Regions from separate parts of the Paenibacillus sp. KACC 21273 genome, predicted to be linked through region 2. Evidence: riboswitches for the same ligand, from Rfam matches in the RefSeq annotation. Region 2 holds a riboswitch; the other holds the start of a gene.
What was found. Region 2 has a riboswitch for S-adenosylmethionine ahead of metA (homoserine O-acetyltransferase MetA). Riboswitches for the same ligand answer to the same signal wherever they lie in the genome.
Positions count from the first base shown of each region.

Region 1: another riboswitch for S-adenosylmethionine. It lies ahead of PQ460_RS04945 (methionine ABC transporter ATP-binding protein); the one in region 2 lies ahead of metA (homoserine O-acetyltransferase MetA).

Region 1 is NZ_CP117876.1:1,058,035-1,065,965, reverse strand. Features, by position in the region: gene PQ460_RS04970 (SDR family oxidoreductase) at 1-55, opposite strand, end outside; gene ybaK (Cys-tRNA(Pro) deacylase) at 290-766, shown strand; gene PQ460_RS04960 (hypothetical protein) at 921-1,427, shown strand; gene PQ460_RS04955 (MetQ/NlpA family ABC transporter substrate-binding protein) at 1,556-2,389, opposite strand; gene PQ460_RS04950 (methionine ABC transporter permease) at 2,523-3,191, opposite strand; gene PQ460_RS04945 (methionine ABC transporter ATP-binding protein) at 3,191-4,207, opposite strand; SAM riboswitch class I at 4,391-4,539, opposite strand; gene PQ460_RS04940 (COX15/CtaA family protein) at 4,719-5,684, opposite strand; gene PQ460_RS04935 (thioredoxin family protein) at 5,906-6,262, opposite strand; gene PQ460_RS04930 (putative polysaccharide biosynthesis protein) at 6,276-7,895, opposite strand.
Region 2 is NZ_CP117876.1:3,870,388-3,878,318, forward strand. Features, by position in the region: gene PQ460_RS16975 (trans-sulfuration enzyme family protein) at 1-883, opposite strand, end outside; gene PQ460_RS16980 (aminotransferase class I/II-fold pyridoxal phosphate-dependent enzyme) at 890-2,080, opposite strand; gene metA (homoserine O-acetyltransferase MetA) at 2,128-3,069, opposite strand; SAM riboswitch class I at 3,207-3,340, opposite strand; gene corA (magnesium/cobalt transporter CorA) at 3,806-4,741, shown strand; gene PQ460_RS16995 (HAD-IA family hydrolase) at 4,978-7,761, opposite strand.

The sequences.
Region 1 (7,931 bases), 2.5 Mb from region 2:
TCATTTTTCCTAATCCTTTGGCACTGCCTGTAATCAGGGCAATTTTCCGATCCAAAAAAGTTCCTCCTCTAGACAATGCTATCGCATATCTTCTACTATATTGCGCTTCTATCATATAATACGTTTGTATTGTAGCTTTTGGATGATACTTATTCTTATCTAGTGTACAGACCTTAACCTATAGATGTCAAAAGGATCACCAAACAACACCGTATATAGGACTACGAATGACGAAAAGATAGTTTATAATAGATGTATTACGCTTTTTTTGGATAAGGAGGTACATTCAATGAGTACTAGCAAAACAAATGCAATGCGTATTTTAGACAAAGAAAATATTGCATACGAGATTATTGAATACGATAATAAAGACGGCAAAATTCATGGTAATGCAGTTGCCGCCAAAATTAATAAACCACCTGAAATGGTATTTAAAACATTGGTCACGCAAAACAAACATAACTTGTTTATTTTTGTGATTCCAGTAGGAGCAGAATTAGATCTAAAAAAAGCAGCTAAAGCAGCAGGTGAAAAAAAATTGGATATGCTACCTGTGAATGAATTGCAGAAATGGACAGGTTATATTCGAGGGGGCTGTTCTCCTATCGGAATGAAGAAATTGTATCCTACTTTTATTGATGAAGAAGCTATGATCTTAGAAACGATGATTGTCAGCGCAGGCAAAATTGGGATGCAAGTAGAACTCGCTCCACAGGATCTTGTAGATGTAACTCAGGCGAATTTTACTCCATTGGTTCATCAGTAAATAGTTTGCATATTTTATATAATGTTTGATCATTTATCCTCCTATTTTAATGGCATCATAAAGCCAAATAACATCGGTGTATATCAAAAAAGGAGCTTACATAACACGTTATAATCATTACATGGTCTAGCTAAACAGAAAGGAAACTTTAATAATGAAAAGCCTCAAAAAGTTATTATATGTACCTTTAGTTTTATCTATATCGTTAGCTACTTCTAGTTCTGTATTTGCAGATACCGCAACTAGCCATCATGTGTTACACCATTCTGTGAATCGTTCTACTCTAACGCACACACAGATAGACAACCTAGTAACCTATCAACAGACCCGTTTTACTTCAAAAGTTAAAGGGTTACCACAACAGACATTTATACTCTCTGGAGGTCAAGCTAATATTCCTTTTACATATCAAAATCATGTAGATATAAAATTGATCTTAAAAAATACAGGCAAGCAAACAATCGATTACGAAATTAACTTTCCTGATGATACCAGAAATCTTATGAAATCTAGCTTAGCACCTGGTCAGCAACAACAATGGAATTTACCTTTATATGATGTATATAGACAAGCTTCGTGGGGGCTGTGGAATATCTTTGCGGTAACTACCGATGGATCTACAGGAAAATTAAAAGTACAAGCAAGTGTTGTAAATGATTAGGATGTAACGATCGATCCATCGATCAGCGAAATACTAGATAAAAAAATAAGGTTATAGCCCGTTATCATTTGTATTTGATCACAAATCATAACTTTAGCTATAACCTTATTTTTATTTGTATATTTTAATTAAAATGCTGGGATTACAGCACCATTGTACGTATCTTCAATGAATTTTTTAACATCATCAGATGTTAAAGCTTTTTTCAATTTTTCGATAGCTGCATCATTTTGGTTGTCTTCACGAGTAACTAAATAGTTAGCATATGGTGCGCTACTTGTTTCAGTCAACAATGCCGATTTAGGATCGATTTTAGCTTCTAATACATAGTTCATGTTGATCATACCCATATCTACTTGACCCAATTGTCTAGTGATAAAAGCTGCATCCATCGGTGTAAATTTAAAGTTTTTAGGATTAGCTGTAATATCTTTTACAGAAGAAGTAATATTTGTTTTGTCTTTCAATTCAATCAATCCATTGTTAGCAAGCAAAATCAAAGCGCGTGCTCCGTTAGATACTTCGTTTGGAATCGCAATATTTGCACCGTCTGGTAACTCATCGATTGATTTATATTTTGTAGAATATGCACCGAAAGGCTCGATGTGTACAGGTTGTACAGCTTTTAAAGTCATACCACGAGATTTGTTTTGCTCTTCAAGGTAAGGCAATGTTTGGAAGTAGTTTGCATCTAACTGTTTGCCGTTCAATTGAACGTTAGGTTGAATATAATCTGTAAATTCGACAACTTGTAAATTTACGCCTTCTTTAGCAAGTGCAGGTTGAATATGTTTTAAGATTTCAGCGTGAGGTACAGCTGTTGCGCCTACTTTCAACGTTACGGTTTCTGCTCCGCCTTCTGTTGTTCCTGTTGCTGCTGTGTTGTCTGCTGCTTTGTTACCGCAAGCAGATACGATAGCAACCAACATAATACTTAGCAAAATCAAAGTCCATTTTTTCATCTTCTTTACCCCTTTATTGGTTTTGGATTGGTATACGTATATGATACAAATGCTGAATATTCGTGATTATCTATTATCATATAAATATTCAGCAGAATAACTACTCTGTGTTCAATCTCTTTTGTATTACCGATTATCTTCTAGAAAAATGAACCACTAGACGATCACCAAGCATTTGTAGAATTTGAACAATAATAACCATAATGACTACAGCCACTAGCATAATCGCTGTATCATAGCGATAATAACCATAGTTGATTGCAAGTGTTCCAAGTCCTCCTGCACCAATCATCCCTGCCATCGCTGTATTAGAGACTAGCGCAACAACAGTAACGGTTAACCCTGCTAATAGCCCTGGCATTGCTTCACGTACAAGTACGCGCGTTATAATCTGCCACAACGAAGCTCCCATCGCATTCGCTGCTTCAATCACACCACGATCGACTTCACGAAGTGCAGTTTCGACCAATCTAGCAAAAAACGGTGCGGCAGCAATAACTAATGGTGGGATCGTTCCAAGTACACCAATCGTTGTTCCTACTAGAATTTGCGTTAATGGTAAGATCGCCACAATCAGTATAATAAATGGAACCGAACGCAAAATATTAACGATAAACGCGATGACTGCATAGAAATAACGCACCCATGCTACAGTAGAACGCCCTGTAATAAATAACAAAATGCCTAATGGCAATCCTAGAATTAATGTAAATAATCCAGAAGCGCCTACCATTTTGAGTGTATCTAAGGTCGCTGTACCAAATTCATTCCAATCAATTTGTGAGAAATCCAATTCACCCATCAGTTGATCACCTCCACATCGAGACCTTCAGCGGTCAATCCATCGAGTGTACGCTTAATGTCTCCTTCTGTTCCTTCAAAGCGAACAATCAACTGTCCATAAGGTACATTTTTTAACGTTGAAATCGTTCCTTGCAAAATAGCAAAATCGACTCCAGTTTGACGTACCGTTTGCGAAAGGATCGATTCATACGTTTTATCTCCCAAGAAAGACACTTTGACAGTCAATGAATTAGGAACATTTGGTGCTGTCCACGAAGTAATTAGTAATTCAGCATTATTAGACTCATTTAAAATAAAATCACGTGTCACTTCATGCTGTGGCTTCAAAAAGACATTTGTTACAGGCCCTTGTTCTACAATACCGCCCCGATGAATAACAGCTACTTTATCACAAATGCTCTGAATGACATGCATTTCATGAGTGATTAAGATGATTGTTAAATTAAAGCGCTCATTGATATCGACCAGCAATTTTAAAATCGAATTTGTAGTCTGAGGATCAAGAGCAGATGTCGCTTCATCACAAAGCAATACATCAGGGTCGCTAGCTAGTGACCGAGCAATACCGACACGCTGCTTTTGTCCACCTGATAATTGAGCAGGATATTTATTGGCATGTTGTTCCAGTCCAACTAGAGCGAGCAATTCTTTCACTTTTTCTTTGATGTTGCGTTCCGGTGTTTTGACTAAGCGCAAAGGAAAAGCGATATTCTCATATACTGTCGCTGAAGATAATAGATTGAAGTGTTGAAAAATCATACCTATTTTGCGTCGTCTTGCTTGTAAGCGCGCTTTGTTCAGCTTGGTCATTTCCACACCATCGATCCAGACTTCACCAGAGGTTGGACGTTCTAGTAAATTAATACATCGAATCAATGTACTTTTACCTGCACCGGAGTGACCGATAACGCCGAAAATCTCGCCTTTGTCTATTTTCAAATCTATACCGCTTAACGCAGGGCTTAGATTTTTCCCTTTACCATACGTTTTAGTAATACTTTTTAATTCAATCACAGATAGGTGCTCCTTCCTTGTACTTCTTCATTCCTGCATTCATATTACATTAATCATATATAAACCATCGAATAAGTCGGATATATTCTCGCTATCATATATGTCGGTATTCACTTCTCTCTTCTTTATACAAAAAAAGAACCCTTTCGCAGAAAAGGGTTCTCTATTATTAGAGATACTTCCTTCTCATCTGCCAAAATCGCCATGTACCAATTGCACACGCCATTTTGAAGGAATTAGCACCATGACATTTTGGAAAACTACGTAATAGCTATTCCAAAATCGGTTGCCGGGTTTCATCGGGCCAGTCCCTCCACCACTCTCGATAAGAAAATATGAAAAATTCGAATGAAAATGAAAATCTTTTCTCAGTATAGTGAACTTCACACTCTTTGTCAAAGCAAAAATGAATATTTCCTAAGGAAATTAGAAATTTTTCATCAATTGTTCATCTGACGTAATCTATTGGATGTATATTCACTTTTTATTGCTGTCTAAATAGATCATACGGTTATACATTTTGCCCTAATTTGCCACGTGTACCACGACTTAATTGCCATACACGCACACTCATATAACATAACACACCGAACAAAATCTGAATCAACAACGTATGCAACATACTGGAGAAGAAATACCACTCTGGTATTTTCATTGTTACAATATTCAACATACCACTTAGAATCTGCATGATGATAAATACGATCGCAGTCACTCCAAGCTTACGAATACCTGGATTATACGGATGACGACGGTAGGCATAATGTGCTAGCACTGCAATAACGATTAACAGACTATAAGCGGCTACGCGATGGAAAAATGCTACCGCTACCCCACCGGATAATTCAGGTAAGATAGAACCATTACATAGTAATACGCCAGAACACCCACCTCTAGAATCGGTATGTGTGACAAAGGCTCCTGTATATACCACCATGTATGTGTAGATAGTTGCGAACCATGTTAGATTACGCATTCCTTTACTCACCGGTGGTTCATCTGGAATTGGCAAATCACCTTTTTGCTGATCCATCCGCCTTGCACCAAGCGCCATCATCGACGAACTAGCAAAAGCGATCATTGCAAATCCGAAATGTAGTGCCATGATTGGAGCAGATTGTGAAAATACAACTGCTAATGCACCCATAACGGCTTGTACCAAAACAAATAGCAATGTTAACGATGCATATACTTTAAGCTCACGATGCTTATTAAAAAAGATAAATCCGATAAAAGAAAATAATGCTGTTAAGCCTGCCAGAGCACTAATAGCTCGATGCGAATACTCAATCAATGAAGAAATCGTATACGCAGGTACAAATTGGCCATGACATAACGGCCATTCATTTCCGCAACCGAGTCCTGAACCTGATTTGGTTACTACAAGTCCTCCCATGGTTGCTAAAAACATAACAACACAGGTGACAAAGCTCAACCATTTTAGATGTGTAGTTGTTATTCTGAACTTTCTTGCCATTTAGAGAATCACCCGCTATTTTATATGATAGTTACACAATGTTTATGTTCTACTTTAGTATACCTGATTGCAAAATAGACGGAACCACTGGATTGTGACAAAAAATGATCAATCCTTGTATTATGGCAGAACCGTGTCGACAAACAAATGATATTTCACATAGTAAAAAAACCACCCTTTATAAAAAAGGTGGTTAGTAAGCATTTATTTATACATTCTTTTTATTCCGCTGTTGATGTAGCTAATGTCTCATAGACAGCAACAGCGCGATCCAAAAACTGCTCGATTTCTTCGCGAGATTTGCGCGCTTTGTTGACGAAACGTACTAATTCTTTGCCGTTCGCATAAGCTACAAAGCTAGGGATACCCAAGATGTTCTGTTCTTGACTCACATCGCCTGTTGCTTCTACATCTACCTCTACAAGCGTTAGACGATCTGCATACTGACTTTCTACTTCAGGCATAAATGGATCAATATATCGGCAATCTCCACACCAATCTGCTTTGAACACAGCGACAGTTAATTGCGAAGAGTGAGTAACGGTAGTGAAATCTTCTTTACTATTAATCAATTGCATTATGCTATTCCTCCTAATTCTTTTGTAGACGCATCAATGGACGGAAAACTTTACGCAATACTTTTGGATAAGAATCCAGTTCATTCGCTCGAACGACTCTTAGCAGAACAAGCATAACAGGATATACCAATAATATCGCTATTCCTACCATACAACAACCGATAAAAAATGCAACCCGTTCATTCATATAAGCCGTTAATAGAATGCCGACCTGGTTCAGCAGTAGACCAATTCCACCTAATACCACCACAGTCACAATAAATCCGACCCAACGGTTGCCTAATACAGAGAAAGTTACGATTTGGCGCAATGAACGAATATTCATCCATGTAATGGTGATAAAACATAAAGCTGTTCCTGCAATAATACCGTAGATTCCAATAAACGGAGCTAACGCAAAACTAGCAACTAATTTGACCACAATACCGATCATGACATGTACCATCGATAAATTCGCTTTGTTGATCCCGATTAACATAGAATTGGTCGTCATCATCGTAATCTGAAAAATCGTACCCAGTGTCAAAGCAGCAATAATACCTGCACCTTCTTGCGTACTAAATAATAATCCATTGACTGAATATGCTGCGGTACTGAAAATCAAAACAATTGGAACACCTGTAAGTACAGAAATTCGTAATGCTAATGTAATTTGATTTTTCAAATGTTCCATTTTGCGACTAGCAAATGCTGCTGAAATAATAGGAATAAGCGATTGACTGAGTGCGATAGCTAAGATCGGTGGAATACCTGCTACACTTTGCGCTCTAGCTCCCAAAATCGCCAGCACATTTGTAGCCATCGCATCTCCTAATTGCCCAATCAATAAAGGTTTGACCAATATACTATCGATAAAATAAACGGCTGGAATCGTTAATGAAGATAGTACGATAGGAATCGATAATTTAAAAATATCACCATAAATTTGCGTTAATGGAATGACTGCATGATCTTTGTCTGATTTAGCATCTATACCTTCTAATTTATCTTGTTTACGCATTTTGACAGCATAATAGATCATTACTGCAAATGCACCTATACTACCAAGCACACTACCAAAAGAAGCACCGGCAGAAGCTTCTACACCACCATATCCTAACTGCAAAATAATATAAGCTAACAAAATAGCTGTAAATACACGTGCGATCTGCTCAACAATTTGAGAGATACCACCCGCAATCATCAAGTTACGTCCCTGAAAATAACCGCGCATCATCGCAATCATCGGAAACAATAATAATGATGGAGCGATAGCTCGAATAGCTAAAATCGCTTCAGGCACTTTAGAGCTATACACCGCAAAAAATGGTGCAAAAATATACAAACCTACGGTCATAATTACACCAATCACACCTGCAAATAACAACGCTGCAAAGTAAATGCGTTGTGCTTCTGCAGGTCTACCTAGTGCATAACGTTCAGATACCATTTTACTCAGTGTACTTGGAATACCTGCTGTTGCTACAGCTAATAACATTAAATACAAATTGTTTGCTACAGTAAACGATGCATTCCCTGTTACGCCTAACATATGCTCTAACGGTACACGTTGTACCAAACCTAGCACACGTGCAATTAAAGCAGCAGCAGCTAAAATGACGGTTCCTCTAACAAATGACTCTGTTTTAGACAAAACGGTTCCCCTTTTCTCACGCCCGATCTCAACCAT
Region 2 (7,931 bases):
TGGTGGCTCCTGGATGATTGGCTAATCCCGGATAATATAATGCTGTAATATCATCACGTTGACTCAGCCAGTCTGCTAATTTGGCAGTACTTTTTTCAGAATGATTCATTCTAGCTGCAAGAGTCTTCATTCCCCGAATAAGTAACCAGCAATCTTGAGGGCCAAGTACCGTTCCCAGTCCATTTTGTAAATGCTTGAGTTGAGCACCAATCTCAGGGGTACGTGCAACCGCTAATCCTGCCAGTACATCACTATGTCCACCTAGAAATTTGGTCGCACTGTGCAACACAATATCGACGCCCATTTCGATCGGACGCTGATAATAAGGAGTCATAAACGTATTATCTACCATAGTAAGTAGATGATGTTCTTTCGCCCAAGCGGTCACTGCGCCGATATCTGTAATTTTGAGCGTTGGATTCGATGGTGTCTCCATATAGACAGCTCTTGTATTGGAACGAAGCGCATTTTTCACTTGATCCAGATCGGTCATATCTACAAAGCTAATCTCGATATTCATTCGATTCAATACAGTAGTCAGAAAACGATATGTACCACCGTACACATCTTCAGTCACGATCACATGATCACCTGCGGATAGAATCAGAAAGGCAGTAGAAATCGCCGCCATTCCTGAAGCAAAAGCATATCCTGAAGCTCCGCCTTCTAACAAAGCAATATAATCTTCTAACGCTTGACGGGTTGGATTGCCTGAACGACTATAATCATGAAGTGGTGGATTCGAGATATCTTCTTGATGAAAAGTAGACGCTTGATAGATCGGCACACTGGATGCACCTGTTGTTTTGTCGATTTCAGCACCAAAGTGAATCAGTTTGGTATCTATTTTGCGTGAAGCTTGACGATCTGAAGAATAAGTCATTATCGATCACGCTCCTTCTACTTCAAGGCGTGCTACTTCCAGCGCTTGATCAAGATCAGCGATCAGATCATCAATATGCTCAATCCCTACAGAAAAGCGCAATAGACGATCATCCACACCAATCGCTTCACGAATTTCAGTTGGAATATCTGCATGTGTCTGTACCGTTGGGTACGTCATTAACGATTCAACGCCACCTAGACTTTCAGCAAAAGCAATCAATTGAATACTACGCAAAATCGGTTCAATATAACGCGCATCTTTCACTTTAAACGAAAAGATACCTGTATTTCCGCTAGATTGGCGATTTTGGACATCATATCCCGGATGATCCGGTAGTGCAGGATAGAACACTTCTGCAATCTGCGGATGATCTACTAAATGCTTCGCCATTGCTGTAGCATTATATTCATGACGCTCCATCCGCAATGCCAATGTTTTCATTCCACGCATTAATTGATACGAATCGGTTGGGGACAATACGGCTCCGATAGAATTGTGCAGAAAAGCCATTTCAGCGGATAATTCTTCCCCTTTGGTCATAATCAATCCTGCTAACACATCATTATGTCCACCTAGATATTTGGTAGCACTGTGAATCACAATATCTGCTCCCAGTTCGATCGGACGCTGGAAAAAAGGAGTCAACAGCGTATTATCAACAATCGTCAGCAACTGATGGCTTTTTGCCCAAGTAGCTACAGCTTTGATATCGGTAACCATCATTAACGGATTAGTTGGCGTCTCGATAAATACAGCTTTGGTATTTGGTTGAACTATTTTTTCTAACGCTTCTAGATCATTGGTATCTACATAAGAAGCAGTTACTCCAAATTTGGATAAAATACGCTCCAACAGACGGTATGTGCCACCATACAGATCAAGCGATACGATCAGATGATCTCCCTGACCGAAAAGCGCAAAAATGGTCTGTAAAGCAGCCATACCGGAACTACAGGCAAATCCTGCATCTGCTGATTCTAATGCTGCCGCCGCTTGTTCTAGTACAGCGCGAGTTGGATTGGTTGTACGAATATAATCAAAGCCTGTACTTTTACCAAGAGCGGGATGACGGAAGGCAGTTGATTGATAAATCGGAAAATTAACTGCCCCTGTTACCGGTTCATTAATCGAACCGATCTGTGCCAATTTGCTTTCAATGTTAAGAGTTCGTTCGCTTGAATGATGATCCGTCATACTATAATTCCTCCTCTGAAATAACAATCGATTGGGTTGATCTCAAATTAGATACAGTAATTACCTGCTTCAGCTTTGGCACTTTCCAAATCATATGGTGTTTCTTGGTATACATAATAGTTTAGCCAGTTGGAAAATAATAAGTTGGCATGAGCACGCCATGTAGAAGGTGGTGTGCGCGATGGATCATTATTAGGAAAATAATTTTTGGGCGGTGCGACATCCATTCCTTTAGCGATATCACGTTCATATTCCCATTTCAGTGACAATGGATCATATTCAGAATGCCCTGTTACAAAAATCTGACTGCCATCTTTGGTAGCGGCTAGATATACTCCTGCTTCTTCCGATTCTGATAAAATTTCCAGTTCAGGAATCTTGGCAATATCTTCATGACGTACTTCGGTATGACGGGAATGAGGCGCAAAGTACAACTCATCAAATCCTCGTAACAATTTTACATTTTCTTTATTTAATGTATGTGGGAATACACCAAAACACTTTTCAGGCAAATCGACTTTGGGAACACCGAAATGATGGTAAAGCCCTGCTTGTGAAGCCCAACAGATATGCATGGTTGAAGTGACATTCTTTTTACTCCAATCAAAAATCCCTTGAATCTCTTCCCAATAGTTCACATCTTCAAAGTCCATTGTTTCTACAGGAGCGCCTGTCACAACCAGACCATCAAAGCGCAGATGTTTGACTTCTTCAAATGTTTTATAAAATAAGTTCAAATATTCAGTCGATGTATTTTTGGAAGTATGGGATTGTGCATGTAGCAAATAGATATCAATTTGAAGCGGGCTATTTCCGAGTAAGCGTAGTAACTGCGTTTCGGTTGTTTCTTTAGTAGGCATCAAGTTCAATATAGCAATTCGCAATGGACGAATATCCTGTTGAAATGCTTGGCTATCATCCATTACGAAAATATTTTCTCCAGTTAATACTTCTTTGGCAGGTAAGCTATCCGGAATCTTAATTGGCATGTTCGTTCACTCCTTGGATGTGTGTATTTCTTATCATTTCAGGAGAAAGGTTCATTATAAGTATATACAAAAATGACCTTTCTCCTGATACTTGAGAAAGGTCATTTGCGATATGTTCGCGTATATAATAGACGCCTCTCTCATCTGTCAGCAGATATTAAGTCTAGAATGATACATCAACTTATATCTCTGCAAGAATTAGCACCGTGCGGTTATACCGCCGGTTGCCGGGTTTCATCGGGCTAGTCCCTCCACCTGCTCTTGATAAGATTTGCTTATTCAATTTAAAATAACATGTTTTGATACTTTTCTTATACCATAATTTATACTATTCTACGGTCTGCCGTCAAGTGCTGTGAAAAATGTATTAGATTGAACCGATAAATAAGTTGTTGGTAACTATATTGGTTGATTTCAAAAGAGGTTTCTTATTTAAGCTTGAAAGGCTTCCACGACCACGGTATACTTAACAAGTATTTGACGTTTTTTCATAGTTTTCATAAATATCTAAATCACAAAGAGGTGAATTTCAAAATGGAAGGCGACCCGAGGCCCAGTTGGCAGCAGGACGGATGGACAAATTGCAGGAAACAAACGACAACCATAGGGCACTGGAGTAACGCGCCATTATTGAAAAATCTTCTCCGTTTTTCATAAATTATAGCGAAGCTTTGTAAACAAGTGTGCGGTTGCCGCTTCTTTCCCTGCTCATTTCATAATAAAGGAGTAGAACACAATGAAAGTTCGGCACGTCAATGCTGGAGCATTTACTCCAGTAGAAAATATTACCGACACACTGGTAGCACCTGAAGAAGGATTTTATTGGATCGACGCAGATTTGGAAGATTTGATCGAATTACAACCACTTTTTATGCTTCATGATCTGGCTGTAGAAGATTGTTTGAGTGAGGAAGAACAGCGTCCTAAGATCGAAATTTATGAAAGTCATTATTTTATTGTAGTCAACAGTATTCGTTTTGATAACGAAGAGATTTTTTTGCGCGCCTTGAATATTTTTCTAGGACGGCATTATATTATTACAGTGACCAAGCAGAAAATTAATGAATTGCGTGTTCTCAAACCGATTTTATGGGAAGAAGAAGTGAGTCGCGCTGATAAATTCATGTATTTGTTAATTGACCTTGTCGTTGATAATTACTTCGCTGTCGGTGACCGGATCGAAGATCAGATCGAACTACTGGAAGAAAATATATTGATGCATACCAAAAAATCGCATTTGAACGAAATTATCGGTTTGCGTGGCGAAATTTTGTGGCTCAAACGTGTATTGGGACCTCAGCGTGAAGTCATCAATACATTGAATAAAAAAGACCTCCGTTTGATCGATGATCAATTGCAAAAATATTTCAGTGACGTGTACGAGAATGCGGTAAAAGTATCTGAGATGTTTGATACATTCCGCGATCTGATGGGTAACTTACGAGAAGCTTATCAGTCCAGTATCTCTAATCGTGCGAATGAAATCATGCGTGTATTTACAGCGATCACAACGATATTTATGCCGTTGACTGTAATTACAGGTATTTATGGAATGAACTTTGAAGATATGCCTGAATTGCATTGGCGTTTCGGTTATCCACTGGTAATCGGGATTATGATTACGCTAGGTTTGACTATGTTTTTCACTTTCCGCAAAAAAGATTGGATCTGAAAAGATTAAAGCTGCCCTTATTCATCGTCAATTGATGAACAAGGACAGCTTTTTTGATTTCACTTGGTCGCGCTTATACTGCCAAGCGCTGATGGTAAGATATTTTGCTAAGCAAAAATCACTTTCTTATTTTACGGGTCGCGCTTGTGGTGCCAAGCGCTTAATGTAAGATATTTTGCTGATGCAAAAATCATTTTTTTATTTCACTGGTCGCGCTTATGGTGCCAAGCGCTTAATCAAGGAAGTTGCATCCAGCGGATCATGGTTTCTAGGTTTAGTCCATCTAAGCCGGGTACTGTAAAGTGTGCACTATCGATTCGGGTTAGTGAACTTACAGCGATCGTTTTCATCCCGATTTGACGGGCAGATTGGATCGATTCGGTAGAATCTTCAATAACCATCGTGTGATAAGGATGAATATTGACTGCGTTAGCTGCTTTGATAAATATTTCAGGATCAGGCTTACTGAACTCTACATCATCTGATGTAATGATGCGGTTGAAATATTGTCGTACTCCCAATTTTTCTACCACTTCTTCTGCATCACTACGGTGAGATGCCAAAACAACAGCGATATTATGATCGGCAAAATGTTGTAGTAAATCTTCTACACCTGGCAACAATTCTGCGGATTCAATCGTTTCTGATTCTTCATCAATAACCGGAATAACTACACCTTCCAAGCCGAATACTATTGCACACAGATCACGATTGTTTGCTTCAAGTGGCTGTGTCATTGCAACTACATATTCTTGTCCATAATGTTCTATCGTTAACGGTTCTCCGCGAACAAGACTGTATGTTGTTTTGTTGCCTTCTACATTTACATTGACAAGGCGATCTTGAAATTGTACCCGGAACGAGTACTCTGTCCAGCTTGGCGGTAATTTCGGTTCAAAGTGTAATCGACCGTCATATTGACGCATACCTGCAAATCCACCAATAATCGTTAACCAGCTACCTGCCATTGATGCAGCATGGATACCGTCTTTGACATTACCATGAATATCATCCAGATCCATACGTGCCGATTCGATAAAGAAGTTATACGCATGATCCATATTACCAAGCTCTGCTGCAATAATCGCATGAATCGCTGCTGACAACGAAGAATCATGTGTTGTTAATGGCTCATAATAGGCATAGTTTTTGACTTTTTCTAGCTTGGTAAATTTCTCACCTAGCAAATAAAATGCCAGAATCAGATCCGCTTGCTTGATCACTTGCTGACGATAAATGACCAATGGATGGTAATGCAGCAGTAATGGATAATTTTCAGCCGGCGTATTGTCAAAATCCCATACGCCTTTATCCAGAAACGAATCATCCTGACCGATCAATCCATTTTGGCGATGAATATAGATTTCATCCGCAGCACGTGCCCAATCTGCAATTTCTTCTTCGGTTAGTCCCATAACACTGTGCATCGCTAGATAAGAATCTGGAGTTAATTCTTCCCACTGTGTTAATTCATGTACAGTAAATTCTAATGCATCTTTGACCATAATATTAGTATACGTATTGTTGTTTACAATCGCTGTATATTCATCAGGGCCAGTCACTCCATTAATACAGAATCCTTTACCTGTAATCCAATTCCCTACAGATAAGAAGAATCTTGAAATCTCGATTAACATCTCCAGACCTTTACTCTGCAAAAAGTCTTGATCGCCTGTTGCTTCTACGTATTGAATAATCGCATGAGCTACATCGGCATTGATATGAAATTGAGCCGTTCCTCCTGGATAATAAGCAGAGGCTTCTTCTCCGTTGATCGTACGCCATGGGAATAGAGCACCTTCTGCTGCCATTTCTACTGCACGCTCTCTTGCTTTGGGCAGTGTGTAATAACGATACTCTAACAGACGCAAGGCTAACTCGGGCTTGGTATACAAGAAGAATGGCAACATATATGTCTCTGTATCCCAGAAATAATGTCCTTCATACCCTTCGCCTGTGATTCCTTTCGCACTAATATTCGTTTTGCCATCACGACCGACCGATTGGAATAATTGATACGCATTGTATCGTAATCCCTGTTGTAACAGTTCATCGCCTTCTACATTCACATCTGCAATTTCCCAGAATTCATCTAGATATTCTTTTTGTTTTATCGTTAAAGCATCCCAGCCATTTGCTTTGACTTCTTTTAACGTAGACTGAGCCAAAATTAGCAAGTGATCTACTTCATAATCTTTTGAAGAATAATAAACAATAGATTTATCCAATGTAACCGATTGTCCTTCGTCCACTTGCATAGTAAATGCTTTCGCAATACGCTCATCTTCTTGAATCGTTGATAACGTATAGTCATAATTTAACGTATGCTCTGCGCCACACAATAAATGAAATTCTGTTTCGGTCGTACGTTGCTCTAGAGCCATAAACTTATTTTCTTCATACGACTGAACCGTATGTAATACTTGTCCTCCAAAAGCTGACCCTGCTCGTGGATCGTCTGCTGATATTTCATTAGTCACTTTACCATTTAAGGCAGAGATCAATTTAATTTCTCCTGTAAAATTAACAGGCTTCACCGTATAGCGAACCATAGCTACATGCTTATTATCAAACGAAATTAAGCGCTGTGTATCGACTTGCACTTGTTTACCTGTGCCACTTTCCCATACGACATGACGCGATAAAATCCCATGTTGCATATCCAAAATACGTTCGTATTCTATCACACGACCGCTTAATAAATTAAATTGTTCGCCATCAATAAATAACTCAATAATTTTACTGTCCGTTACATTTAACATCGTCTGACGCTTACGGGCATAACCAAAAGCTTCTTCTCCATACGTAATATCTGCTGAATCGTAAAATCCATTCAAATACGTACCATTCAGTGCATTAATACCTGCACCTTCTAATCCTTCTTCAAAATGACCACGCATTCCCAAATATCCATTAGCAACCGTAAAAATAGTTTCTCCTCTACGATTGTGGATAGGGTCAAACGAAGATTCTCGAATCGACCACGGCTCTACTTCATATATTGAATTGCCTTCTCTCATTCGACATTCCTCCACTTTTATCTAGTTATTGAACAGTATTCTCTTACTATAGTTAACCGTTAAACGTACTCATTACATCAAATAGATCAAAATTGATTCAAAATAGACGTTTTTTTCAAGTCCTACTGTTCATACGTCAGGTTCATATATTTCTATCGTTGGATTATAAA